2 regions of the Serratia sp. TSA_130.1 genome follow, and region 1 is predicted to be linked to the other one. Evidence: riboswitches for the same ligand, from Rfam matches in the RefSeq annotation. Region 1 holds a riboswitch; the other holds the start of a gene.
What was found. Region 1 has a riboswitch for thiamine pyrophosphate ahead of tenA (thiaminase II). Riboswitches for the same ligand answer to the same signal wherever they lie in the genome.

Region 1 (6,024 bases):
GCCAGGCGAGATAGCCGCGTCCGTCCCACAGCGCCTGCGCCACCGCGCCCGGCGTGGGCAGCAGAAAGGCCGGAATGCCGCTTTGCGCCGCCAGCCACCACAGCAGCAGCAGGCCGATGAAGACCGTCAACCCACGCCGCAGACGGGTGAAGCCGCGCTCTTTGGCGATATTCATTGCGCTGCCCTCACCATTTGCAGCAGCAGCTCGGCCTGGCTTTTCAGCAGGTCGGCGTCATCCGGCGCGCGCGGCGGTTGCCCGCGGATGCGGTGGGTATCGTCGAGGCCCAGCGGCCAGGGCGACAGCACCAGCAGCCGGTGGCTCAGGCGGCAAGCCTCCATCGGGTCGTGAGTGATCAGCAGCACGGTATTTTGCGCCAGCAGCTCGGCGGCCAGGCTCTGGATCTCGGCGCGGGTAATGGCGTCCAGCGCGGAAAAGGGTTCGTCCATCAGCACGATTGGCTGGCGTTCGTAGAGCGTGCGGGCGATGGCGGCGCGCTGGCGCATGCCGCCGGACAGCGCGGCGGGCAGGCTGCGGCTATGCGCGGCCAGGCCTACGCGCTCGAGCAGATGCGCTGTCCATGCCCGATCCGGCGCTTCGCCGCGCAGCCGCGAGCCGAGGGCGACATTGTCTTCGACGCTCAGCCACGGGTAGAGCAGGTCTTTTTGCCCCATGTAGGCGATGCGCCCGGCGATCGGCAGGCCGTCGCTGCCGCTCACCGTACCCGAGCTGGCCTGCGCCAGCCCGGCGATGATCTTCAGCAGGCTGGTTTTGCCGGCGCCGCTGGCGCCGAGCAGGGAGACGAAGCTGCCGCCGGCGATGTCGAAGCTCAGCCGCTCAAAGATCGTCTGTTGACCGAAGCGCAGAGTGAGATCCCGCACCTGGATGCCGGGCGGGAGGCGCGGGGAGATCATGAGGCGTTCAGCCCCATTTGCCAAAATGCCGCTTCCAGCTGAGTGGCGGTGGTGAAAATCTGCGTCAGCTCGGTAAAGCGGCTTTGTGCGCCGCGCTGGTGGCCGACGGTTTCCAGCAGTTCGATGGCGGCGCGCACGCCGGCCAGATAGCCCTCGTCGCCGTAGTTGCGGATCCAGGAGGCGTAAGGATTGCCCTCCATTTGGGTGGCGGGATCGTGCAGCAGCCGCAGGCCGATTTCGGCATAACCGGCCACGCAGGGCAGCAGGCCGGCCAGCAGATCGAGGGCGTCGCCGGCATGGCCGATGTCCAGCACGTAGCGGGTGTAGTTCATGGTTTCCGCCGCCTCCGGTTGGGCGGCGATCTGCGCTTCGCTCAGCCCCCATTCGGCGCAGTAGGCCACGTGCAGCGGCAGCTCGGCGACGATGCCGTTGAGCGAGGCGGTGGCGGCGCGCATTTCCGGCAAGGTGCGCAGCTTGCTGACCAGCAGCGCGTAGGCGCGGGCGAAGTGCAGCAGGAACAGGTAGTCTTGGGTCAGGTAACGGCGAAAAGCGCGTTCAGGCAAGGTGCCGGCGGCCAACTGCTGCAGAAACGGGTGTTCGACGTAATTTTGCCAGTGGCTGCCGGCCTGTTGGCGCAGCCGGCCGTAAAGACCGCTTTCGAACAGGGTGGTGATGGACATGGGACCTCCTTGAGTCAGTGGAGATCCGGGCACGCTGAGGTATGAACAGACAACGGGTGATCGCGCGGTTGCCTAACCGTCCCTTCGCTGGCATGACCCAGATCAGGTTCAAAGGGTTCGGCTTGCGCCATCTCAGCCCGTAACAGGACACCCCTCGGAGCTGCCTGTTATACGACATTTGTTTTTTGATTACAATCGCCGGGCGGCGCGGCGGCAATCGGTTCGTTTAGTGCGATCGGGGGCGATTTTGCTGGCGCAAAGCGCGCGGTTTTTGTCACTGTAGGCCCATGTTTTGCCTCTGAGGATGATGCCCGATGAAAAAAATTGGTTTTCTCTCGTTTGGCCACTGGTCGCCTTCCGCCCAGTCCGGCACCCGTTCCGCGGCGGATGCGCTGCTGCAGTCCATCGATCTGGCGGTCGCCGCCGAAGATCTGGGGGCGGACGGCGCCTATTTTCGCGTACACCACTTTGCACGCCAGCTGGGGTCGCCGTTCCCGCTGCTGGCCGCCATCGGCGCCAAAACCCAACGCATCGAGATCGGCACCGGCGTGATCGACATGCGTTATGAAAATCCGCTGTACATGGTGGAAGACGCCGGCGCGGCGGATCTGATCGCCGGCGGGCGGCTGCAGCTCGGCATCAGCCGCGGCTCGCCGGAGCAGGTGATCGACGGCTGGCGCTATTTCGGCTATGCCCCGGCCGATGGCGAGACCGATGCGGACATGGCCCGCCGCCATACCGAAGTGTTCCTGGAAGCGCTGCGCGGCGAAGGGTTCGCCGAGCCCAATCCACAGCCGATGTTCCCGAATCCGCCTGGGCTGCTGCGGCCGGAGCCGTTTTCCGCCGGGCTGCGCGACCGCATCTGGTGGGGCGCCGGCTCGAACGCCACCGCCGTCTGGGCGGCGAAGCTGGGCATGAACCTGCAAAGCTCGACGCTCAAGAACGACGAAACCGGCGAACCCTTTCATATCCAGCAGGCCAAGCAGATCCGCGCCTATCGCGCGGCCTGGCAAGAGGCGGGCCATGCGCGCGAGCCGCGGGTTTCCGTCAGCCGCAGCATCTTCGCGCTGGTGGATCAGCGGGATCGCAACTACTTCGGCGGCAGCGGTAAGGAAGGCGACCAACTGGGGTATATCGATGCGCAAACCCGGGCGATCTTTGGCCGCAGTTACGCCGCAGAACCTGACGCGCTGATCGAACAGCTGGCGCAGGACGAGGCCATCGCCGAAGCGGATACGTTGCTGCTGACCGTGCCTAATCAGCTGGGCGTGGATTACAATGCGCACGTCATCGAATCGATTTTAACCCATGTCGCGCCGGCGCTCGGCTGGCGCTAAACGGAGGAGTGGCATGTCACGCATTTTCATTACCGGTTCGGTCGATGGGCTGGGCCGCGCCGCCGCGCAAACGCTGTTGGACGAAGGGCATCAGGTGATTCTGCATGCGCGCGCACCCGGCCGTCTGGACGCGGTGCGCGATCTGCTGGATCGCGGTGCACAGGCGGCGATCGGCGATTTGTCCGATGTGCAGCAGACTCGGCAGCTTGCCGAGCAGGTCAATCGCCTCGGCCGTCCGGACGCGGTGATCCACAATGCCGGCATGTTCACCGGGCCGCAGGTGATGCCGGTGAACGTCATAGCGCCCTACCTGCTGACGGCCCTGATCGAACGTCCCAAGCGAATCGTCTACCTGAGCAGCAGTATGCACTTTGACGGCGTGGCGGAGCTGAACGGCGTAGACTGGCTTGGCGGCGCCGCAGGTTCTTATTCGGACAGCAAGCTGTTCGTCACCACGCTGGCCGCCGCCGTGGCGCGCCTGTGGCCCGACGTCATCAGCAGCGCGGTCGATCCCGGCTGGGTGCCGACCAAAATGGGCGGCGCGGACGCGCCCGACGATCTGGCGCTGGGGCATGTGACGCAGGCATGGCTGGTGAGCAGCGATGAACCGCAGGCCCTGGCCTCCGGCGGCTATTGGCATCATCAGCAGCGCTTCGAGCCTCACGCGGCGGTACACGACGAGGCGTTTCAAACGGCGCTGCTGGCGCAATTGGCGCGCGCCGGCGGGGTGAGCTTGCCGCAGGTTTAAATGGCTATTCCTTCTAGGCCCGTCGGGTTGCCGGCGGGCTTTTTTATGCCTGCAGGGTGAACCGACGGCGCTTTTCTTATACAGTGGCTTCCTGACCTGTTTTGACCGTTCTCTCTATTATCGCCATGCACACATTCCTGATTATCGTCCCTGAAGGGGGCATGCTGTTCGAAGCGGCGGGCATCGCCGATATCCTGATGCAGGCTAATCGCCTGAGTGCCGCCGAGACGCCGCTGTATCAGATCGCGGTCGCCACCACGCAGTCTCATCGGGTGGTGCACGGCCTGTCCGGGCTGAGCCTGTTGGCCGACCATCGCCTGGCGGATCTCGATCCGCGCCTGCCGCGCGATACCGTGATCGTCGCCGGCAAAGGGGCGAGCGAAGAAGAGGGCGCCCTGGTGGCGGCTTGGCTGCGCCGCGCGGCGCCGCAGACGCGCCGTATCGCCTCCGTTTGCGGCGGCGCACTGTTGCTGGCCGAAGCCGGGTTGCTGGACGGACGGCGGGCGACCACCCACTGGCGACTGGCGGAAACGCTGCAGGCGCGTTTCCCGCAGGTGCAGGTCGAAAACGGCCCGATCTACGTGCAGGACGGGCCGATTTGGACCTCCGGCGGCGTCAGCTCCGGCTTCGACCTGACGCTGGCGCTGGTGGAGGACGACTACGGCTTCGTGCAGGCGCGTGAAGTGGCGCAGGATCTGGTGATGTTTCTGCGCCGCCCCGGCGGGCAGGCGCAGTTCAGCCGCTACCCGCTCAACCAGGCCAAATCGCCGGGCCCGATCCGCGACCTGCAGTCCTGGATCCTGGAGAATCTCGCCGACGATCTCAGCGTTGAACGGTTGGCCGAACGCGTGGCGATGAGCCCGCGCAACTTTACCCGCGTGTTCACCCGCGAGACGGGCATTTCTCCCGCCAAATTCGTCGAAGAAGGGCGGTTGCATACCGCCAGACAGCGCCTGGAGCAGAGTGCGCAAGGCATCGAACAGATCGCCCTGGCCACCGGCTTTGGCAACGGCCTTAACCTGCGGCGGGTGTTTGAGCGAAAACTGCAGCTGACCCCGAGCGAATACCGCGAACGCTTTCATGCGCGCAATTTGGCGTAAATTGATCGGTAAACGTCATTTACGCCGCTTCGAGGCAGAGCTAGAGTTGAGGCAAAGCCCAAAACGAGGAGTGCATCATGGTGAGAGTAGGCATTAATGGATTTGGCAGGATCGGACGCAACGTGCTGCGCGCGGCGCTGGGGCGCAGCGATTTTGAAGTGGTGGCGATCAACGATCTGACGGACAGCAAAACGCTGGCGCACCTGCTGAAATACGACACGCTTTCCGGCACGCTGGCGGCCAGGGTGGAAGCCGGCGACAACCAGCTGCTGCTGGACGGCCGGCCGATTCAGGTGTTTTCGCAGCGCGATCCCGCCGAGATCCCCTGGAGCAGCGTGGGCGTTGACGTGGTGATCGAAGCGACGGGCTTCTTTACCGATAAAGCCAAGGCGGAAGTGCACATCACGCACGGCGGCGCCAAGCGGGTGATTATCTCGGCGCCGGCCAAGAACGACGACATCACCATCGTCATGGGGGTTAACGACCAGCTCTACGATCCGGCGCTGCATAAGGTGGTCAGCAACGGCAGCTGCACCACCAACGGGCTGGCGCCCGCCGCGCAGGTGCTGCATCAGGCGTTCGGCATCGAATACGGGCTGATGAACACCACTCACGCCTATACCAACAGCCAGGCGCTGCACGATCAGCCGGAAAAAGATCTGCGTGGCGCGCGGGCGGCGGCGGAGTCTATCGTGCCTTACTCCAGCGGTGCGGCCAAGGCGCTCGGCAAGGTGATCCCCGAACTGGACGGCCGCCTGACCGGTTATTCACTGCGGGTGCCGGTGCCGGTGGTTTCCATTGTCGATCTGACGGTGACGCTGAAACGCCCGGCGACGGTGGAGGAGATCAACGCCGCTTTCCGCGCGGCGGCGGCGTCCGGCCCGCTGAAAGGGATCCTGGGGTACAGCGATGAACCGCTGGTGTCGAGCGACTATCGCGGCGATGCGCGTTCGTCGATCATCGACGGCCTGTCCACGCTGGTGATCGGCGGCAACCTGGTGAAAGTGCTCGCCTGGTATGACAACGAATGGGGCTTCTCCAACCGCTTGGTCGATCTGGCGCTGCTGATGGAACAACGCGGGCTGTAAACGCCCAACAGCAAAAAGCCCGCTTAAGTTTCCTTAAGCGGACTTCTCTAAATATGGCTCCTCTGACTGGACTCGAACCAGTGACATACGGATTAACAGTCCGCCGTTCTACCGACTGAACTACAGAGGAATCGTGTGAACGGGGCGCATCATATCCAG
Region 2 (6,024 bases), on a different contig from region 1:
TCGGCATCGTCATGGGTGGAAACGCCGAGCCGCAGCCCGGCGCGGTGAATGGCCGCCAGATCGGTGGTATCGAGATCTTCCTGGCCCAGATGCACGCCGTAGGCGCCGTGCTTGATCGCCAGCCGCCAGTAATCGTTGATGAACAGCCGCGCCTGATAACGCCGGCCCAGCGCGATGGCGGCGGCGATATCCTCTTCGACCTGCTCGTCCGGCAGATCCTTGATGCGCAGCTGGATCGTGGTAACGCCGGCCTCCAGCAGACGAGCGATCCATTCCACGCTGTCGACGACCGGGTAAAGCCCCAGTTTGTGGGGCGTCGCCGGGAAGGGCGTCGTGATATCAGTCATTGCTCGTCTCCTCCTGCAGATTGCCGGCGCTGTGATACAGCTCGCTGCCGCGGGCGCGGAACTCGGCGGACATTTTTTCCATGCCGGTCAGCTGCACCTCGATCGGTTTGGCGGCCTCTTGGGCGGCGGCGTAGTCGCGCACCTCTTGTGAAATCTTCATCGAGCAGAATTTCGGTCCGCACATCGAGCAGAAGTGAGCGATCTTGCCGGACTCCTGCGGCAGGGTTTCGTCGTGATAGGCGCGCGCGGTGGCCGGATCGAGCGCCAGATTGAACTGATCTTCCCAGCGGAATTCGAAACGCGCCTTGGACATGGCGTTATCGCGAATTTGCGCGCCCGGATGGCCTTTGGCCAGATCGGCGGCGTGGGCGGCGATCTTGTAGGTGATCAGGCCCTGTTTGACGTCCTCTTTATTCGGCAGGCCGAGGTGCTCTTTCGGCGTGACGTAACACAGCATGGCGCAGCCGAACCAGCCAATCATCGCCGCGCCGATGCCGGAGGTGAAATGGTCATAGCCCGGGGCGATATCGGTGGTCAGCGGGCCAAGGGTGTAGAACGGCGCTTCGTGGCAATGTTCCAGCTCTTCGGTCATGTTGCGGCGGATCATCTGCATCGGCACGTGGCCCGGGCCTTCAATCATCACTTGTACGTCGTATTCCCAGGCGATTTTGGTCAGCTCGCCCAGCGTATGCAGCTCGGCGAACTGGGCCTCGTCGTTGGCGTCCTGAATCGAACCGGGGCGCAGGCCGTCGCCGAGCGACAGCGAAACGTCGTAGGCGGCGCAGATCTCGCAGATTTCACGGAAGTGCTGATAGAGGAAGTTTTCCTGATGGTGCGACAGACACCATTTGGCCATGATCGAGCCGCCGCGCGACACGATGCCGGTCAGGCGTTTGGCGGTCATCGGCACGTAGCGCAGCAGCACGCCGGCGTGGATGGTGAAGTAATCGACCCCTTGTTCAGCCTGTTCCAGCAGCGTATCGCGGAACATCTCCCAGGTGAGGTTTTCCGCCACGCCGTTGACCTTCTCCAGCGCCTGGTAGATAGGCACGGTGCCGATGGGCACCGGGCTGTTACGCAGGATCCACTCGCGGGTTTCGTGAATATAGCGGCCGGTGGAGAGATCCATCACGGTGTCTGCGCCCCAGCGGGTGGCCCACACCAGCTTCTCCACCTCTTCTTCGATCGACGACGTGACCGCCGAGTTGCCGATATTGGCGTTCACCTTCACCAGGAAATTGCGGCCGATGATCATCGGCTCCGCCTCCGGGTGATTGATGTTGGCAGGAATGATGGCGCGGCCGGCGGCCACTTCCTGGCGCACGAACTCCGGCGTGATGTTGTCCGGCAGGTTGGCGCCCCAGCCCTGGCCCGGATGCTGGTGGCGTAGCACCTCGCCGCGAATGCGTTCGCGCCCCATGTTTTCACGGATGGCGATAAACTCCATCTCCGGGGTGACGATGCCGGCGCGGGCATAGTGCAGCTGGGTAACGCACTTGCCCGGCAACGCCTTGCGCGGCAGCGGCAGATGTTCGAAGCGCAGGTGATCCAGCCCCTCGTCCGCCAGACGCTGTTGGGTGAAGCCGGAACTGGCGCCGCTCAGGGTCGCAGTATCGCCGCGCGCGTCGATCCAGCCGGCGCGCAGCTTGGCCAGGCCGGCGTGCACATCGAGCTCGGCCTGCGGATCGCCGTATGGGCCCGCGGTGTCATATACCGGGATCGCCTCGTTCTGTTCATACTGCGGGCTATCTTTGCTGCCGCCGACCAGGGTCGGGCTGAGCTGAATTTCGCGCATCGGCACCTGGATATCGCGGCGCGAGCCCTGCAGGTAGATGCGGCGTGAGTTTGGGAAAGCCATGCCTTGCAGCGTGTCGATAAACTGCTGGGCGGCTTCGCGTTGCGCTTTACGGGCGCGCGGTGGATTAACGTTAGACATAGCAAGTTCCTACCAGTGTGTTGGGTTGGGAAAGTTGCTTGTCTGGAGCTCGGAGGGAGTAATGATGGTGGCCGATAAGGCTGGACGCCCGCAAAGGGAAGGCCGTGCCTGTGGCGATAGATTACTCTTGTTCCCTTCGCGGGTATTAGCCCGATCAGGTTCCGCGGATCCCGAATTAACGGTCTCAGCCTGGCTGATTCGATGAACAAATCAGGCGCTAGGCACTCCGACAAGATGCCCCCCAGTATAGGAGGGATAAGAAAAAAAACTATAAAATTTTAACGCGCCGGATCCAGCGCCTGGTCCGGCAGCGGTTGCTGCGCGGCCTCCGCTTCCAACAGGATCAGCTTATCTTCCAGCGCAAAGCGCGCCGCCAGCGTTTCGCCGATATCCGACAAGGCCTGATGGAATTCCAGACAGACCTCCTGATCGATATCCACTTCGGTATAGCGATCGTGGAACGCCATGATCTGTTCGGTATTGGCCCATAGCTTGGGGTAGATGTTCACCGCCAGCGACATTTTCGGACTGGCTGCGCCTTCCACTTGTTTGATAATTCTGTCATAGATATGAAAATGCCCTGCGGAGAGGTAATCCACCAGGTTATGGCAAAAGTTCTCCAGCGCTTTTTCATTCAGCGGCGTATGCTTTTCTTTATTCGGTTTGAGGCCTACCAGCGTGCAGTAGGCGACCAGCAACTGCTTGCGGGCCTGAAGCCATTGATCAACTAATTCATTACTACCGCCAACGCGCTGAGTCAGCCTTTCCAAACGGTTGAGCATGTTTGACTCCGTGTAAGTAATAAAAGTAACCGGTAAGTTATTAAAATGTAACAAAGCCGATTTGTAGAGTGCCAGTGAAGCTGAGGTTGTGCAACAACGATATGGAACTTGCATTAACGGGCAATGAAAACGGCTGGTGGATCGTCAGCCATGAAAGCAAACTTTGGTTACCGAACGGTGAATTGCCGTCGGGGACGGCCGCCGTCCTCGGGCTGCAGGGCCACATGGCGCGCATCATCGGTGAGTGGGAGGGCGCGCCGGTCTGGCTGGTGCGCCAGGCGATGCCGCGGGAGATGGGATCGGTGCGTCAGCTGTTGGATCAGGATCGTGGTCTGTTCCAGCTTGCCGGGCGCGGCGTGCAGCTGGCGGATTTCTACCGCTCCCATCGCTTTTGCGGCTACTGCGGCCATGAGATGCATCTCAGCCGCACCGAAAGCGCCTGCCTCTGCGGCCACTGCAAAGAACGGTACTACCCGCAGATTGCGCCCTGCGTGATCGTCGCCATTCGGCGCGACGATCAGATCCTGCTGGCGCAGCACGTGCGCCATCGCGGCGGTATCCACACGGTGCTGGCCGGTTTCGTCGAAGTGGGCGAAACGCTGGAGCAGGCGGTGGCGCGCGAAGTGATGGAAGAGAGCAATATCGAAATCAAGAACCTGCGCTACGTCACTTCACAACCCTGGCCGTTCCCACACTCGCTGATGATGGCCTTTATGGCCGATTACCATCAGGGCGACCTTCGTCACGATCCCAAGGAGCTGCTTAACGCCGGCTGGTATCGCTACGACCAACTGCCGCTGTTGCCGCCGCCCGGCACCGTGGCGCGCCGGTTGATTGAGGACACCGTGGCGCTGTGCCGGGAAGAATAATGTACAATGGCCGGCAGATTATTAAGGGAGCCCCATAAATGACTGAGTTGAAGAACGATCGCTACCTGCGCGCGCTGTTGCGCCAGCCGGTGGATGTGACCCCCGTATGGATGATGCGCCAGGCCGGTCGTTATTTGCCGGAGTACAAGGCGACCCGTGCCCAGGCCGGTGATTTCATGTCGCTGTGCAAGAACGCGGAGCTGGCCTGTGAGGTTACGCTGCAGCCGCTGCGCCGCTATGCGCTGGACGCCGCCATTCTGTTCTCCGACATTCTCACCATTCCCGACGCCATGGGGCTTGGCCTGTACTTTGAAGCCGGCGAAGGCCCGCGTTTCAGCTCACCTATCACCTGCCGTGCCGACGTCGACAAACTGCCGGCGTTCGATCCGGAAGTGGAGCTGGGCTATGTGATGAACGCGGTGCGCACCATCCGCCGCGAGCTGAAGGGCGAAGTGCCGCTGATCGGCTTCTCCGGCAGCCCGTGGACGCTGGCTACCTATATGGTTGAAGGCGGGAGCAGCAAGGCCTTCACCAAGCTGAAAAAAATGATGTATGCCGAACCGGCCACGCTGCACCTGTTGCTGGACAAGTTGGCGGACAGCGTGATCCTGTACCTCAACGCCCAAATCAAGGCCGGCGCGCAGTCGGTGATGGTGTTCGACACCTGGGGCGGCGTGCTGACCGGGCGCGATTACCGCGAGTTCTCGTTGCACTACATGCACAAGATCGTCGATGGCCTGCTGCGTGAAAATGACGGCCGCCGCGTGCCGGTGACGCTGTTTACCAAAGGCGGCGGGCAGTGGCTGGAGGCGATGGCTGCCACCGGCTGCGATGCGCTGGGGCTGGACTGGACCACCGATATCGCCGACGCGCGTCGGCGCGTGGGCGACAAAGTGGCGCTGCAGGGCAATATGGATCCGTCGATGCTCTATGCTTCTCCGGCGCGCATCGCGGAAGAGGTGGAGACCATTCTGGCCGGTTTTGGCCACGGTAACGGTCATGTGTTCAACCTGGGCCACGGCATCCATCAGGATGTGCCGCCTGAGCACGCCGGCGCCTTCGTCGAGGCGGTGCACGCGCAGTCGGCGAAATACCACCGTTAAGGATTCGATGTGACCGATATGCAGGCCCTGCGCGCCGAACAGCTGCGGCGCGCTGCTGAAGTCATTCGCTACGACGATCTGCCGGCCGAACCGCCGGCCTTCATCGCCGGCGCTGACGTGGGCTTTGAGCAGGAGGGGGCGGTGACGCGTGCCGCCATCGCCATACTGCGCTATCCGTCGCTGGAACTGGTGGAATATCAGGTGGCGCGCATCGCCACCGTCATGCCTTATATCCCGGGCTTCCTGTCGTTTCGCGAATACCCGGCGCTGTTGGCCGCCTGGGGACAGCTGCGGCAAAAGCCGGGGCTGATCTTCGTCGATGGGCATGGCATTTCACATCCGCGGCGCCTCGGCGTCGCCAGCCATTTCGGCCTGCTGGTCGATGTACCGACCATCGGCGTGGCCAAGAAGCGCCTGTGCGGCAAATTCGCGCCGCTGGAGGCCGCCGTCGGCGCGCTGGCACCGTTGGAAGATAAGGGGGAACAGCTGGGCTGGGTATGGCGCAGCAAGGCGCGCTGCAACCCGCTGTTCATCTCTACCGGTCACCGCGTGGGCGCCGACAGCGCGCTGGCGTGGGTGCAGCGCTGTATGGCGGGCTACCGTTTGCCGGAGCCGACCCGCTGGGCCGACGCCATCGCTTCGCGCCGTCCGGCGTTTCAGCGTTGGTTGCAGCAGCATCCGGAGGTGTCGCCATGAGCGATTTCGGGTACACTGCGCCGCAGATAACGCGTAAGAGAGTAAAGCATGCTACGTAACCCGATTCATTTACGTCTGGAACGGCACGAGGCTTGGCAACATTTGACCTTTATGGCCAGTTTGTGCGAGCGTATGTACCCGAATTACCAGATGTTCTGCAAACAGACCGAGTTCGGCGATCCGGCGATTTATCGCCGCATTCTGGATTTGGTGTGGGAAACGCTGGTGGTGAAGGACGCCAAGGTCAACTTCGACAGCCAGCTCGAGAAGTTGGAAGAGGCGATTCCGTCG

Region 2: linked by a shared signal. The riboswitch ahead of thiC (phosphomethylpyrimidine synthase ThiC) and the one ahead of tenA (thiaminase II) in region 1 are both predicted to bind thiamine pyrophosphate.

The regions. Positions count from the first base shown of each region.
Region 1 is NZ_JBQZFS010000001.1:734,676-740,699, reverse strand. It holds gene ACUTQY_RS03440 (ABC transporter permease) at 1-175, opposite strand, end outside; gene ACUTQY_RS03435 (ABC transporter ATP-binding protein) at 172-912, opposite strand; gene tenA (thiaminase II) at 909-1,592, opposite strand; TPP riboswitch at 1,655-1,757, opposite strand; gene ACUTQY_RS03425 (LLM class flavin-dependent oxidoreductase) at 1,907-2,929, shown strand; gene ACUTQY_RS03420 (SDR family NAD(P)-dependent oxidoreductase) at 2,943-3,677, shown strand; gene ACUTQY_RS03415 (GlxA family transcriptional regulator) at 3,803-4,777, shown strand; gene gap (type I glyceraldehyde-3-phosphate dehydrogenase) at 4,855-5,865, shown strand; tRNA gene ACUTQY_RS03405 (tRNA-Asn) at 5,920-5,995, opposite strand.
Region 2 is NZ_JBQZFS010000013.1:4,857-10,880, reverse strand. It holds gene thiE (thiamine phosphate synthase) at 1-347, opposite strand, end outside; gene thiC (phosphomethylpyrimidine synthase ThiC) at 340-2,283, opposite strand; TPP riboswitch at 2,398-2,522, opposite strand; gene ACUTQY_RS24530 (Rsd/AlgQ family anti-sigma factor) at 2,562-3,065, opposite strand; gene nudC (NAD(+) diphosphatase) at 3,167-3,934, shown strand; gene hemE (uroporphyrinogen decarboxylase) at 3,973-5,037, shown strand; gene nfi (deoxyribonuclease V) at 5,047-5,733, shown strand; gene ACUTQY_RS24510 (YjaG family protein) at 5,782-6,024, shown strand, end outside.